3 regions of the Glutamicibacter sp. NPDC087583 genome follow, and region 3 is predicted to be linked to each of the others. Evidence: predicted binding sites of a transcription regulator. Region 3 holds the regulator's gene; each other region holds the start of a gene.
The links. The regulator LexA, encoded in region 3, represses DNA repair genes until DNA is damaged. The targets are predictions, from matches to a motif close to TCGAACANNTGTTCGA.

Region 1 (5,090 bases), on a different contig from region 3:
CTGCAGATCGTCAACGGCCGCATTCCGGTGCGCACCGTGCCCGGCGTGGGCGCCGCCATCGACGAATCCAAGCTGGCGCGCTACCGCCAGGACCACGTGCCTTCCACCTCGAACTAAAGGAGATCCCCATGTTGTTCCTCGCCCGTATGGACGTTGTTTTCCCGGACCACCTGACCAATGAGCAAGTCGCTGACTTCCAGGCCCGGGAAAAGGAGTACTCCGCAAGCCTGCAGCGCAGCGGCAAGATGCAGGGCATCTGGCGCGTGGTCGGCGAGTACGCGAACCACTCGCTGTACAACGTCGAATCCAACGACGAACTGCACGAAATCCTCAGCGGCTTCCCGATGTACCCGTACATGAAGATCAAGGTCACCGCGCTGGCCAAGCATCCGAATTCGCTGGCCTAGGACTTTTCCGGGCCGACGGATTCCCTCCGTGTCCCAGCCCACAAGCATTGATATTCAAAACGTTCCAATGGCCGCCAAATGAGTATTTCACTTGGCATAGACGCTGCACTACATTGAATATCAATCACCCGGGATGATGGGGGTCACAGTATGGATCCGCATCCGCCACACCACATAATTTAGGGGAGTCACCATGACCACTGAAACTCCAGCAGACGCAACTGCAGCCAAGTCCGGCAACGCCGCCACCGACAGCTTCCGCAACTCCGGCAAGCTCGGCAGCATCGCGACCTCCACCGAGCGCGTGAACATGCTTGCTTCCAAGCTCGTCAAGGCCGCCAACGACATCATCCTCGAAGAGCGCGTGAGCTACGACGAGTTCAATGCCCTGAAGGCATGGTTGATCAAGGTTGGCGACGACGGCGAATGGCCATTGTTCCTGGACGTGTGGCTGGAGCACTCGGTGGAAGAGGTCGCCACCGACCACCGCGAAGGCAACAAGGGCTCGATCGAAGGCCCTTACTACGTGCCCGAAGCGCCTTCGCAGAACACCCCTGCCACCATCTCGATGCGCGAGGACGAGAAGGGCACCAACCTGCTCTTCCAGGGCCAGGTCCGCTCCACCGACGGCTCGGCGCTGAAGAACGCCAAGATCGAGCTGTGGCACGCAGACGAAGAGGGCTTCTACTCGCAGTTCGCCCCTGGCATCCCCGAGTGGAACCTGCGCGGCACCTTCATTGCTGACGAGGAAGGCAACTTCCAGATCAACACCATGCAGCCAGCCCCGTACCAGATCCCGACCGACGGCGCCTGCGGCCAGCTGATCGCCGCCGCCGGCTGGCACGCGTGGCGCCCAGCGCACCTGCACCTGAAGGTCTCCGCCGAGGGCCACGAGTTGCTCACCGCCCAGCTGTACTTCCCGGGCGATGCGCACAACGACGACGACATCGCCACCGCGGTGAAGCCGGAACTGATGCTCGACGTGCACCCAGCAGCATCGGGCAACGGCAAGCAGGTCACCTACGACTTCGTGCTCGACCCTGTGAAGTAAGCCCCAGCGCGCCTCAACACGGCGGGGGTCCCGGCAGCATTGGCCGGACCCCCGCCGTTGCCGTACCCGGAACCTCGACGAACGGGCGAACACCCGCCAATCCAATGGGAGCGCAGCATGAATGCTTCAACACTGGATGATCCAGCCGGGAAGTTCCAACCCCAATCCATCGCGCACCGAGCTGCCGATACCAGCGAACCCCAGAACCACTGGGCCTGGACCGGATGGATGCCAGAAGAGGAGCACGGCATCTCGATGCTTGCCGCCTAGGCTTTTGCCCTCAGTACTACCGACGCGAAGCGGAAGGTCCCGACAGCAATGACGCTGCCGGGACCTTCGGCGCACCTGAGGACGGACTCCAGGCAATGCGGCTGCCTGCAGCGGGCGCACTGTTCATCTTGCGGCCAGCTAGCTTGCTCGGGATCAGCCCGCGGCCTTCTTCACCAGGTCCCGGATCCTGTCTTCCGTTGCAGAATCCAGCGAGGTGATAGTCCATGCAACTGGATGCATGTGGGAGCCTTCCTCGTAGGCTGGATTCACGACTTCTCCAAAACCGAAAGCTACGAAGTCCTTGTCAGGCTTGATGTAGCAGACGTCTTTGCCATCCCGGACGTAGAACGGAAGTCCCCAGCGGACGATCGGCTCCAGCGATGGTGCGCTCTGCATGATTATGGCGTGAAGCCGTTCGGCAATCTCGCGATAGGGTGCTGGAGCTGTGCTGAGCTTGGCCAGAACTGCGGCGTCGCCTTTTTTGGTGAAGATCATCCCTAGTCTCCTTCTAACGGCTGGCGCTGCATTGCGGCGCTGGGTGATGTCGCTCGCGCGATCGCTTTTGGCGCCCGATCGGCCCATAATCCACCTTACCGACTAAGGGCATCTGATTCACGGATTCTTGCACTGGAATACAGGCAGCTGGCCTCAGGACAGCTTGATCGTGCAAGGAAGTAGCATGGACGCCCAACTCATACGCGTATTGGTTATCCCACCGAGTTGACTAGTGCACTGTTAGGCTACTGACATGCGTAAACTTCTAGCCATCTCCGGGTTCGCCATGATCGTGGCTTACGCGGCTTACGGCTCACTGCTCATGAACAATTGGGCCGTGACCGCAGCAAGTGGACTCTCCCTCGATGAAACCATTTCCGAGATGGCCTCAATGGACCAGAATTACGACTCGCTTGGAGGGTGGGTCTTCGCAGCCACTGGAACCGCCCTCGCCATTTCTTGGCTCGTTCCGGTAGTTTCCGCCGGACGCAAGCTGCCCGCCTGGGCGGCTATCGGAGCTTGGAGCCTGATCATTGCCTTAGGCGCACCGGCTTATTTCTTCGCTTCCTTCGCCAATATGAACTCGGTGGGCGACACCTTTGCCGATTGGAACGCCGATGCCGCCGCGGATCTAGCCGCACCCCTGTACATGGCCAGCGTCCTCGCCTTTGCCATACTCGCAGCCATGGCAGCCCTTGGCATCCGAACTGCCTTCACCCGCCCGCCGCGCCCCCTGCATCCAACTAGCAACTAGCACGGCACCCATTACTGCCTTCCCTGATCTAGCCATTTTCGCGCCGGAATCACGCTTAATCGCATTCGTATAAACTTTCTAGAACTTATCCACAATTGGTTTCGAACCAGAAGATACTGTCGATAATCTGCGCGAACGTTAACTATGACTATTCCCGCATATCTAGACGATCACGACGATGAACATCGCCTTCCACTGCGCCCGCCGGGCACCCGCATGGAGTCGCACAGAGCGTCAGCACTCGACGCCCATCGCGAGCACCAGTTGTTCTTCGGACCCATCAAGCAGGTTGCTGACGAACTATTCAATGCGGGCCCCGTGGATGGGCCCGGAGACGCATTGGAACGCCTGAAGAAACTCCAACGCCTGATGAGCAGCGCTGAAGCCGCTATCTGCGTTTTGCTGGCAGACGGAGTCGAGCAGGTCAGCGCGTCCTTCAATGACCTGATTGCCACCGAGCATGCCCACACCCCAGACGAAGAAGCCGAAGCCAGCAAGAGTGCCGAATACTATGGCATAGACCGTGGCAGCGAGCAGGTCATCAACTCCAATTTCGTAGCTGAGTCAGCTGTCGCATTGCGCGAATCCGTCCGTAAAGCCAGCAAGCGGATGTTCCATGCCAAGGGCTTGCGCCACGCCTGCAAAGCCACCCTTGCCGCGCTCGCTGCAGGTGAGATTACCGTTAAGGCCGCCCACGATATCGTCAAATACTCGCAAGACCTTTCCCCGGAGCAGGTCGGCCGCATGGAGGAAAATTTGCTGCCTTTGGCAAGAACAGCCTGCGACGAGACTGTCTACCAGCGGGCCCGTCGCTTTCACGACCGGATGAATCCCAATTCGGCAGAGAACCGGCAGAAGAACGCATTCGCAGCCCGTAATCTCAAGGTGTGGAATGAGGAGAATGGCATGGCTACCTTGCAGCTGCATCACCGCGCTGATGTCATCCATTCGATTCGCAACTCGATAAAGCAGGCAGCCGCCCAGATCACTGATTCCAAGGATCTGCGCACGCAAACGCAGGTTGAAGCCGATGTGCTTGCGGACGTGTATCTGCATGGCTGGCCCGGAATGGAAGGCATGCCGCTGAAGCCACGGGTTGCCATCACGATCCCAGCCATTGAAATGCTCGTGAATCCCGCTCGCGCCCTCGCTGATTTGGAAGGTTACGGGCCGATCCCAATCAGCGTAGCGTTGGAAATCGCCGCGGATGCTCCGTCGTTCCAGCGCGTTCTGACCGACCCGTGGACGGGAGCCGCAATTGATGTGGAGCCCAAGAAATATCGACCTTCCCAGGGGTTGCGCGATTTGCTGCGTTACCGCGACCAGCATTGCGGTTTCCCTGGTTGCCGCCGTCTGCCCGATCGTTCGGAAATTGATCACATCGAAGCGTATGGACAGGGCGGCCACACTACCCGTCAGAACACTCATCTCTTGTGCAAGCAGCATCAGATGTACAAGCACGCGCTTGGCTGGAAGGTCTTCGCTTGCCCGGATGGCTCCAAGACGTGGGTATCTCCGCACGGGCTGCGGTCAATCACGGTTCCCGAGAGCGTGGACAACGTGGAGAAATTTGATCATGTCAACGATCGTTGTCCTCAACGTCCCCAGGAGGCTGCGGCCTGCGAGGTGCAATTGACCCCCGAAGTGCGGCGAGTACTGGGGCTCGGCCAAGATGAGGGCCTGCCCGGAACCGGAACCAGCTAGAGCCAGTACCTGATTTGGATTTCGAGTGACAAATTTTTTCAGTCACTAGCACCACCACACCACCCATACTTCGCAGGAGCAACGGCTTTGAGTCTGGTTGCAATGCTGGCCGCGGCCTGAATCAAGAATCCCGGCCGCGTTCGATTCAAGCGATTCGTACTGAATGAAAAAAATCTACAGTCACAGCGCGCAGGTCAACTCGAACTCCGCATGGTTTTGCTGCCCTCGGGAATGAAAATTTTTCTCAGTCGGAAGGCACTATCCCTCAAGGTCGAAACGCGCCAGCGCAGCAAGCTCAGTACGGTTTGAGACCGCCAGCTTCGTGTAGATCTTGGTCAGGTGGTACTGCACTGTCTTGGTGCCTATATACAGCTCTTCAGCGACACGTCGATTGCTTGCACCTTCGCAA
Region 2 (5,090 bases), on a different contig from region 3:
TTCGGTGCCGCTGCCCGCCCGGACTGGACATGCCAGCGCAAGGTCACCTGCGCGCTGCTCTTCCCATGCGCTTGGGCGATCCGGACCAGGGCAGGATGTGAAAGGAGTCCAGATTTCTTGCGTCCCAGCGGGGAATAGGATTCCGTCCGAACGCCATGCTCGGTGTTGAAACCTTGCCAATCGACGCTTTGCCGTTCAGGATCAACCTGGATCTGGTTCAGCGCCGGCACGAGCCCCGAATCCAGGACGTTCTGCAGCTGGTAGGGCTTGAAGTTCGAGACTCCCGCAGCCCGGATCTTGCCCTCGTCTACTAGTTTGCCCAGCTCAGTGAAGGCTTCGACATAGGTGTTCTGCGGGGGGTTGGGCCAGTGGATCAAGAACAGATCCACATACTCAAGACCCAAGCGGTCCAGGGAGTTCTCCAACGCCTGGCGCACGCCTTGGGTCGAATGCCATTGCTTGTTGAATTTGGTGGTTACGAAAATTTCATCGCGATGAAGCCGGCTCTGTGCCAGGGCCTTGCCCACGGCGTCCTCATTCTCGTAGTTCTCCGCTGTATCAATGCGGCGGTAGCCCACGTCGAGGGCGGACAGCACCGCTGCGGCCGCCTCGTATCCACGCATGGGCCACGTGCCCAAACCGATCGAGGGCATGCTCACGCCACCGGCAAGTTCGAGGGAAGAAATATCAGCAATCATGTCCTTGAACCTACCAAGTTCCACCACTTGCCGGGAGGCGGCGTCGAAGAATCCGCGACACACCGGGAAACAAAACAGGCGCACGGCGTCTCTGGGTTTAACGTTATTTCGGCGCATTTTTCGTGCTGCCAACCACTGAACACCATGAAGGTTAGAACCATGCCGAAAATAGGCGTCCTCGCTCTGCAAGGGGATTTCCGCGAACATCTGGCCTCTTTGGAACGGCTCGGGCAGCGCACGCACATGGTGCGCACCGTCGTCGATTTGGAGCAGGTTGACGCGCTGGTGATTCCCGGCGGCGAGTCCTCGGTGATTGACCGGCTGTCCCGCAACTACGGGCTAGCTGGTCCCATCAAGGAGCGCATCGCAGCAGGCATGCCAGCCTACGGCTCCTGCGCCGGAATGATCATGCTGGCCGATCGCATCGAGAACCCTGCAATCTCGCGAGATGGCGCGGTACAGCAAAGCTTCGGCGGCATCGACATGACGGTCAAGCGCAACGCGTTCGGGCGCCAGATCGACTCATTCGAGCACCAGCTGGACTTCAACGGGCAAAATCTCGAAGCGGTGTTCATCCGCGCACCGGAAGCCGTGCAAATTGGCCCGGACGTGCAAGTGATCAGCACCGTTCAAGCGGGGACGGATCACGAACAGGGTAGAATTGTTGCAGTACGCCAGGGAAAATTGTTGGCAACCAGCTTTCACCCGGAAGTCACCGGCAGCACCGCTATCCACCAATTTTTCATCAATCTCACGCGAGGAGACGCTTAAAGCATGTCAGGCCACTCCAAATGGGCAACTACCAAGCACAAGAAGGCCGCGATCGACGCCAAGCGCGCCAAGGCCTTCGCAAAATTCATCAAGGGCATTGAAGTTGCCGCCCGTGCCGGCGGCGCCGACATGGCCGGCAACCCGGCACTGGAACTTGCTGTCAGCAAGGCCAAGAAGAACTCCGTGCCGATCAACAACATCGACCGCGCCGTCAAGCGCGGCGCAGGCCTGACCGGCGAGGTCGTCGACTACACCGAGATCATCTATGAAGCACGCGGCCCGCAGGGCTCGGCCCTGCTGATCGAGTGCCTGACCGACAACAAGAACCGTGCAGCCTCCGAGGTGCGCGTGGGCATCACCCGCAACGGCGGCACCATCGCCGACCCGGGTTCGGTCGCCTACCTGTTCAACCGCCAGGGCGTTGTCCGCCTGCCCAAGGGCGAGCTGACCGAAGACGACCTGCTGATGGTCGTGCTGGACGCCGGTGCCGACGAGATCATGGACGAGGACGAGAACTTCGCCATCGTCTGCGACCCTTCGGACCTGCGCGCTGTGGCCGCTGCGCTGGATGAAGCGGACATCGCCTACGAGTCCGACGAAATGGAATTCATTCCATCGATGAAGGTCGACCTGGACGTTGAAGGAGCTCGCAAGTTCCTCAAGCTCTACGACGCGCTGGAAGAACTGGATGATGTCCAGGGCATCTACACCAACGCTGATCTGTCCGACGAGGTTCGCGCCGCGCTGGACGAAGAGCAGTAAGGCTTGGCCTTACGTGTTGTTGGCGTCGATCCCGGCCTGACCCGTTGCGGTCTTGCCGTGGTCGACGTCGCCGCAAACAGGCAAGTTTCGCTGGTCGACGTCACCGTCGCCGGCACCCCTCCGGGCACTCCGCTCGATGCCCGGCTCTTGAAGATCGCCAACGCCATCGACGAATGGCTGGATCTGCATCAGCCCGATGTGCTCGCCTTGGAACGCGTGTTCGCATCGGCGAACGTCTCCACGGTCATCGGCACCGCGCAGGTCACCGGCGTTGTCATCACCGCGGCAGCGCGACGCGGAATACCCGTGGCCCTGCACACGCCGACCGAGGTCAAGGCGGCGGTTACCGGTTCGGGACAGGCCACCAAGGCGGCGATCGGCAAGATGGTTGCCAAGATCTGCCGGCTCGATGAACCGCCTAAGCCTGCCGACGCCGCTGATGCGGTGGCCTTGGCGATTACCCACGGCTGGCGCGGTGCGGCCACCGGCTCGAATGCCTCGGCCTCCGCGGCTAATGCCGGTGGTTCGTCGCAGCTGACCGGTGCGCAGCAGGCGTGGATTGCCGCCGAGGCGTCGGCCAAGCGCCGTGCAGTGCGCCGCTAGCCGGCCAGCACGGCAGCGGCCCCGACCCACCGGGGAACGCGGCGGATCGATATTCGTAGGTATCTTCGATAAACTGGGTTCGATCGAACATATATCCCAAGGAGTGGCATGATCAGCTCATTGACCGGCACCGTGCAGGCGGTAGCCCTGAATACCGCGGTAATTGACGTTAACGGCTTCGGGATGCTGGTCAATGCCACCCCCGGGACGCTGTCCACCCTGCAGGCAGGACGCGAGGCAACGGTATTCACCTCCATGGTGGTCCGCGAGGATTCGATGACCCTCTTCGGCTTCGCTACCGCTGAGGAACGCGATGTCTTCGAGGTCCTGGTTTCCGTATCGGGCATCGGGCCGCGCACAGGCTTGGCCATCTTGGCGGTGCACTCTCCGGAGGAAGTCCGCATCGCGGCGAACACCAAGGACACCGCCGCTTTCACCAAGGTATCGGGCATTGGCCCCAAGGGCGCGAGCCGCATCGTGCTGGAACTGAACGGCAAGCTGATCCCGACTGGCGCGCCAGTGGCTCCGGTTTCCGGCGGCGGCAACGCGAGCGTCTGGGAACCGCAGGTGATCGAGGCGCTGACCGGCCTGGGCTGGAGCGAAAAGGATGCAACCAGCACCCTGAAATCGCTGTCCAAGGCTGATCCAGATGTCGTTGCCACCGGCAACGTCGCAGAAATCTTGCGTGCTGCACTGCGCAGCATGTCCAGCGGAACCCGCGCCTAAGCGGTCTGCGAGAGGATCAACTGATCATGAATGACTCCACCGGGCTCACGAATGCCGGCAGCGAACCCGAGGAACGGGTAATCGAAGCGGCCCTGCGCCCGCGGAACCTCGACGACTTCGTGGGCCAGTCCCGAGTGCGCCAGCAGCTCTCGCTGGTGCTTGAAGCAGCGAAAATCCGCGAACGCACCGCGGACCACGTTCTGCTCTCTGGCCCGCCGGGCCTGGGCAAGACCACCTTGTCGATGATTATCGCCGCCGAGATGAACGCGCCATTGCGCATTTCCTCCGGCCCAGCGATCCAGCATGCCGGTGACTTGGCCGCGATCCTCTCGTCGCTGACCGAAGGCGAGGTGCTGTTCCTCGATGAAATCCACCGCATGTCCCGGCCGGCCGAGGAAATGCTCTACATGGCCATGGAAGACTTCCGCGTAGATATCATCGTCGGAAAGGGCGCCGGCGCCACGGCCATTCCACTGGAGCTTCCGCCCTTCACTCTCGTTGGCGCAACCACGCGCGCCGGACTATTGCCCGGCCCGTTGCGTGACCGCTTCGGCTTCACTGGCCATCTGGAGTTCTACGCGGTCAAGGAGCTTGAACTGGTTTTGCGCCGTTCGGCCATGATGCTTGATCTGAGCGTCACTTCGGCCGCGTTCACCGAGATCGCCGGACGCTCCCGCGGTACGCCCCGTATCGCCAACCGCCTGCTGCGCCGCGTGCGTGACTGGGCGCTGGTGCATAAGCTCGAAGAGATCGATGCCCAAGCGGCCGAGGCCGCCTTGGACATGTACGAGGTCGATGCACGTGGCCTTGATCGCCTGGACCGGGGTGTGCTCGAAGCCTTGTGCACCAAATTCGGCGGGGGACCGGTGGGGCTATCGACCCTGGCCATCGCCGTGGGTGAAGAAACCGAAACCGTCGAAACTGTCGCAGAGCCATACCTGGTGCGTGAAGGGCTGATGGGCCGGACCCCGCGCGGTCGTATTGCCATGCCCGGAGCCTGGGCGCATTTGGGCTTGGCGATGCCAAAGGATGCCATCTTCGCCAGTGCGCAAAGCTATGAAAACGATGAGGATTAGGCAAGCATTACTTCACTGCCCGCGTAAATGGTCTGCCGGTTCACCGTGACGCATTAGACTAAAGACGCCCGACCTATGCCCGTTTCGGGGCGAGGTGGGGCGTCTTTGCTGTATTACGCCAGAAATAGCCGCAACAGCATCCCAGAACTTCAGATCAAATCGCAACAATTCGTTAGCAGGTAAATACGTGAATCCCCTCGTAATCGCTCAGGCCGCTGGTGGCGGCTTCAACCCTTCGCTGATCCTGATGGTCGCGCTGTTCGCAGTGCTGATCTTCATGATGTTCCGTGGCCGCAAGAAGCAGTCCGCCCAGCAGGAGAAGCTGAAGAACAACACCGTGCCAGGCGCCAAGGTGATGACCAACTCGGGTATCTTCGGCACCGTCGTCGGCGTTGACGCAGAGGATCGCGTCCAGGTCGAGGTCGCGCCGGGCGTAGTGCTGAACCTGCACCGC
Region 3 (5,090 bases):
GGAACGTGGATTGGACAGAGCTACAGCAAAGCGCATCGGTTGCGCGACGGAAGCATGCTCAGCAATCTCAATGGTTTCGCGCACCCGCTTGCGGAGTGGAACTATTGGTGGCAGGCGCACTATCTGGATGCCATCATCGATGAGGGCCGATCGTACTGGGACGAAGGCAACGAACACCGGGCGCGCGAAGCGCTTGCCCGGGCCAACGGCCTATTGCGCGGCATTCGAATTCGAAACTTCGGGATCTTGCCCAACTACTTCTTCGACGACATGGCTTGGCTTGCCCTGGCCAGCGGCCGCCTGTCAGAGTTCACGCAGCTGGTGACGGGACACAGGAGCCGTCCTGCCGAGGCGGCAGTTCGGACGCTGGGACGGCAGCTCCATGCCGGCATGGATGGGGTGCTGGACGGCGGCCTGTACTGGTCCAGAAAGCGGGATTTCAAGAACACGCCAGCCAACGCGCCGGCGGCACTGTTCTTTGCCCGTACCGGGGAGAAAGAGACCGCGCGAGAGCTTCTCCAGTGGCTGGAAAAGAATCTGTTCAGCGTGGAGCGAGGACTGTATCTGGACGGACTTCGGTTGACCACGCAGGGACACGCCGTGGAACCAGCGGTCTACACCTATAACCAGGGCCTGGTGCTCGGGGCATTGCTTGAGCTTGGCGAGCCTGCTGATCTGGCTCACGCTAAAGTACTGATCGATGCCACCACGAAATCGCTGTCAACTGCTGCCGGGGTCCTCTCGTTCAACAGCGGGGGAGACGGCAACCTGTTCGCGGGGATACTCTGCCGATATCTGGCCCTCGCCGGTAATGATGGCCGCTTGGAAGCCCGGAGCCGGGAGCAGGCCAGGAGGCTGGTCATGGCAACGGCGCGCCATCTGGCTGACCAGGAACCACGCCGGCTTTCGGCGGCAATCCAACGCTGGATGATCTTCTCGGCGGCCGCTCAATTCGAGTTGAACGCCGGCCAATAGCGGGTTAAACGAGAATTGCGCTGGTGCCAAGCACCAGCGCAATGACCGTACGTATTCTAGAGCGAGCGCATCACCGAGACGACGCGTCCCATGATCGTTGCGGCATCACCCAAAATTGGTTCGTAGCGCGAGTTCTGCGGAAGCAGCCAGGTATGCCCGTCACGCTGCCGGAAAGTCTTTACCGTGGCTTCTTCATCGAGCAGGGCAGCTACGATGTCGCCGTTGTCCGCCGTCTGCTGGCGGCGGACAACTACCCAGTCGCCATCGCAAATCGCAGCGTCAACCATTGAATCGCCGGAAACCTTGAGCATGAACAGTTCGCCGTGGCCTACGAGCTGACGAGGCAACGAGAAAACATCTTCGACGGACTGTTCGGCAAGGATCGGACCGCCGGCAGCGATACGGCCAACCAGGGGAACCATGGTGGTGTCAGCGGAAGTGCTCAATTCAATGATCTTGGCGTCTTCGCTGGCATCTGGCTCGACCGGCTTCGAAACTTCGGCCTTCTCGGCGTCTTCGGCCAGCTGCAGAGGCAGCAGGATTTCCATTGCGCGCGGACGGCGTGGATCTCGACGGATATAGCCGAGCTTTTCCAGCTGGCTCAGCTGGTGGGTGACGCTCGAAAGGCTCTTGAGCCCTACTGCGTCACCAATCTCACGCATCGATGGTGGATAACCGTTCTTGCCGATTGACCGCTGGATCGTCTCCAGGATCTTCTTTTGGCGAATCGTCAGCGAACGTGCATTCGATCGGGGAGTGCGTTGTGAAGCTGACATGAGATTTTGCCTTCCCTAGCAATCATTCGAAAGTTCGTAAGTCCAAACTGTCGGCGCTAGATGGTGAGATGTTTTCATTGCTCGTCTACTTCGAAATCTTAGTAGATAAGCGAGCTTCTTTCAAAGATTTGTTCGAAAACTTCTGGACAAGTTCCGCAAACCTCTGTTAGAACAGATATACGAGGTTCGAACAAGTTTTCGAATCTACGCTTTCGAATACAAATTCGCATCACTTGAATTTCTTGAGGAGACAAAGTCATGGCAACCGTCGCACTTGACTCAAATCAGACCCAGGCACCACTGAAGATCCGCATCAACCGTCGCGGATGGGCCGTGCTTGTGGGTATGCCCATTTTCGCACTCACCATCGCCGCAGCTTTCTTCATCTCCATGTTTGCCTCTGACGCGCATGCCGCAGCCGATACTCCTGTTGGAGTCGGAACCGTTGATGTCACCGTTATTCCAGGGGATACGCTGTGGAGCCTGGCCCGGGATTACGCCACCGGTTACGACGTGACCTCGGCAGTGGGCCACATCGCCGAACTCAATGCCCTGACCGGCAGCGAAATCCAGGTTGGCGAAACCTTGTCGATTCCGGTCCTTGCCGGCTAGCTTCCCCAGCCTGCTTCGAGTTTGTTACCTGTGGCTGTAGCGGATTCACCGGCAGGCGCGCTGCGCACGTAGACTTGATGCGTGAATGACCGCAGTGAACTTTTGAGTCAGCTGCCCTTGCGTGAGAATCTCCGCGGGCTATCCCCTTATGGCGCACCACAAATTGACGTGCCCATCCAGCTGAACGTCAACGAGAACACCCATCCGTTGCCACCGACAGTCGTCGATGCCATTGCACAAGAGGTGGCCAAGGCGGCGGCAATGTTGAACCGGTATCCGGACCGCGAGTTCACCGAGCTTCGCGAACTCCTAGCCGATTACCTCGGCCACTCGCTCACCAAGGACAATATCTGGGCCGCTAACGGTTCCAATGAAATCCTGCAGCAAATCCTGCAAGCCTTTGGCGGCCCCGGCCGTGCCGTGATGAGCTTCGGCCCAACCTACTCCATGTACCCGCTGCTTGCCAGTGGTACTGACACGAAATATATCGCCGGTGAACGCGCCGCAGATTTCACGTTGTCCGCCGATTCCGCAGCCGCACAGGTTCGCGAGCACAAGCCGAACATCGTTTTCCTCTGCTCTCCGAATAACCCCACCGGCACGGCCCTTGGCCTGGACGTCATCACCGCGGTATATGAAGCCATGAGCGAGCATAACGGCATGGTGATCGTGGATGAGGCGTACGCCGAGTTCTCCTTGGCCAGCACCACCTCGGCGCTGAGCCTGCTCGAAGGCCGCCAGCGGCTGATTGTCTCGCGCACCATGTCCAAGGCTTTCGGCCTGGCCGGTGCGCGCGTAGGCTACCTGGCCGCTGCGCCAGAAGTCACCGATGCCATCCGCTTGGTGCGACTGCCGTACCACCTGTCGGCAGTGACCCAGGCAACCGCCATCGCGGCCTTGAAGAACATCGAGTTGCTGTTGGCCCAGGTCGAGGACATCAAGTCCCAGCGGGACCGCATCGTCGCGCGCCTGAAGGAACTTGGCCTCAAGCCATCGGTCTCCGACTCCAACTTCGTCTTCTTCGGTGGCGTCGAAGACCCCCACAAGATTTGGGAAGGCCTGTTGGAAGCCGGCATCATCATCCGCGACAATGGAATCCCGGGAACCTTGCGTGTTACGGCAGGAACCGAATCGGAAACCACAGCCTTCTTGGAACGACTTGCCGAACTGCTCGGCTCGCAGAAGTAATCAAAGACAAGCGAAGGAAGACATGTCTGCCGAATTGATTGGCGCACGTCGCGCCCGCATGGAACGCGTGACCAGCGAATCGTCCGTATTCGTTGAACTGGACCTCGATGGCACCGGTGTCTCTGAGATCAGCACCTCGGTGCCGTTCTACGACCACATGCTGACTGCGCTATCCAAGCATTCGCTCATCGATCTCACCGTGCGTGCAACCGGCGATACCCACATCGACGTTCACCACACCGTCGAGGACACCGCGATCACCATTGGCGAAGTACTGCGCGTGGCACTGGGCAACAAGGCCGGCATCCGCCGCTTCGGCACCTCCTACGCTCCACTGGACGAAGCCCTGTCCCGTTCGGTAGTCGATGTGTCGGGCCGGCCATACCTCGTGCACTCCGGCGAGCCTGCGGGCCAGGAATACCACCTGATCGGTGGTCACTTCACCGGTTCGATGACCCGTCACGTCTTCGAAGCCATCACTTTCCACGCACAGATCTGTGCTCACATCGAGGTGCTCTCGGGTCGCGACCCGCACCACATCGTTGAAGCGCAGTTCAAGTCCTTCGCGCGCGCATTGCGCGAAGCGGTAGAGCGCGATGAGCGCATGGGCGACAAGATCCCATCCACGAAGGGTGCACTGTAAGTGGAAAAGAAAACAGTAGTTGTCCTGGATTATGGGTCCGGCAACGTCCGCTCCGCTGTGCGCGCTTTGGAAGCCGCCGGCGCCGAAGTGGAACTGACCGCAGATCCGAAGAAGATCGTGGCCGCCGACGGCCTGGTAGTCCCCGGTGTTGGCGCCTACGCCTCGGTCATGGAGCAGCTGGCCAAAACCGGTTCCCTGCGTTGGATCGGTCGCCGCATTGCCGGGGGCCTGCCGGTTTTGGGTATCTGCGTGGGACACCAGGTCTTCTTTGAAGAAGGCGTGGAACACGGTGTGAAAACCGAAGGCATTGGCGAATGGCCGGGCAAGGTTGAACGCCTGCAGTCAGATGTCATCCCGCACATGGGCTGGAACACGGTACGCCCGCCGGAGGGATCCAAGCTGTTCGCCGGCATCGAGGGTGAACGATTCTACTTCGTGCACTCCTACGCTGTTCAGAAGTGGGAATTCGACGTAACGCAGCCAGCGATGACCCCGCCACAGGTGACCTGGTCGACGCACGGAACGCCCTTCGTGGCCGCCGTCGAGAACGGCCCGCTATCGGCAGTGCAGTTCCACCCGGAGAAGTCCGGGGACGCTGGCGCGCAGCTGCTTCGCAATTGGTTGGGGACGCTCTAGGCATGTGGACCCTTATTCTGGGCGTTGTCGGGGCCTTCCTGATTGGCGGAGCCATTTCGCTGAAGAGCCAGAAGGCCCATATCTCATGGATCATCGCGCTGTGGGTACTTGCAGGCCTGAGCCTGATCGCAGCCTGGTCCTTGACCTACTAATCACATTACTTCTTCACTAAGGACATCATGAGCGAGCAACCAATCCTCGAACTTTTGCCTGCAGTAGATATCGCTGGCGGACAGGCAGTGCGCCTGGTCCAGGGCGAA

Region 1: ACIOU9_RS12610 (DUF222 domain-containing protein) is a predicted target of LexA. The motif match lies at 3,043-3,058, and genes of this name have one in related genera.
Region 2: ruvA (Holliday junction branch migration protein RuvA) is a predicted target of LexA. The motif match lies at 2,918-2,933, and genes of this name have one in related genera.

Annotation. Positions count from the first base shown of each region.
Region 1 covers NZ_JBIUWY010000004.1:242,636-247,725, reverse strand. Annotated here, with positions in the region: gene ACIOU9_RS12640 (enolase C-terminal domain-like protein) at 1-117, shown strand, start outside; gene catC (muconolactone Delta-isomerase) at 129-407, shown strand; gene catA (catechol 1,2-dioxygenase) at 601-1,458, shown strand; gene ACIOU9_RS12625 (hypothetical protein) at 1,576-1,728, shown strand; gene ACIOU9_RS12620 (DUF1801 domain-containing protein) at 1,882-2,223, opposite strand; gene ACIOU9_RS12615 (hypothetical protein) at 2,477-2,977, shown strand; gene ACIOU9_RS12610 (DUF222 domain-containing protein) at 3,122-4,681, shown strand; gene ACIOU9_RS12605 (LuxR C-terminal-related transcriptional regulator) at 4,940-5,090, opposite strand, start outside.
Region 2 covers NZ_JBIUWY010000001.1:945,476-950,565, forward strand. Annotated here, with positions in the region: gene ACIOU9_RS04500 (aldo/keto reductase) at 1-698, opposite strand, end outside; gene pdxT (pyridoxal 5'-phosphate synthase glutaminase subunit PdxT) at 858-1,469, shown strand; gene ACIOU9_RS04510 (YebC/PmpR family DNA-binding transcriptional regulator) at 1,473-2,231, shown strand; gene ruvC (crossover junction endodeoxyribonuclease RuvC) at 2,235-2,834, shown strand; gene ruvA (Holliday junction branch migration protein RuvA) at 2,943-3,560, shown strand; gene ruvB (Holliday junction branch migration DNA helicase RuvB) at 3,587-4,636, shown strand; gene yajC (preprotein translocase subunit YajC) at 4,824-5,090, shown strand, end outside.
Region 3 covers NZ_JBIUWY010000002.1:40,185-45,274, reverse strand. Annotated here, with positions in the region: gene ACIOU9_RS06375 (glycoside hydrolase family 76 protein) at 1-975, shown strand, start outside; gene lexA (transcriptional repressor LexA) at 1,032-1,751, opposite strand; gene ACIOU9_RS06365 (LysM peptidoglycan-binding domain-containing protein) at 2,010-2,363, shown strand; gene ACIOU9_RS06360 (histidinol-phosphate transaminase) at 2,445-3,551, shown strand; gene hisB (imidazoleglycerol-phosphate dehydratase HisB) at 3,574-4,194, shown strand; gene hisH (imidazole glycerol phosphate synthase subunit HisH) at 4,195-4,830, shown strand; gene ACIOU9_RS06345 (hypothetical protein) at 4,833-4,982, shown strand; gene priA (bifunctional 1-(5-phosphoribosyl)-5-((5-phosphoribosylamino)methylideneamino)imidazole-4-carboxamide isomerase/phosphoribosylanthranilate isomerase PriA) at 5,010-5,090, shown strand, end outside.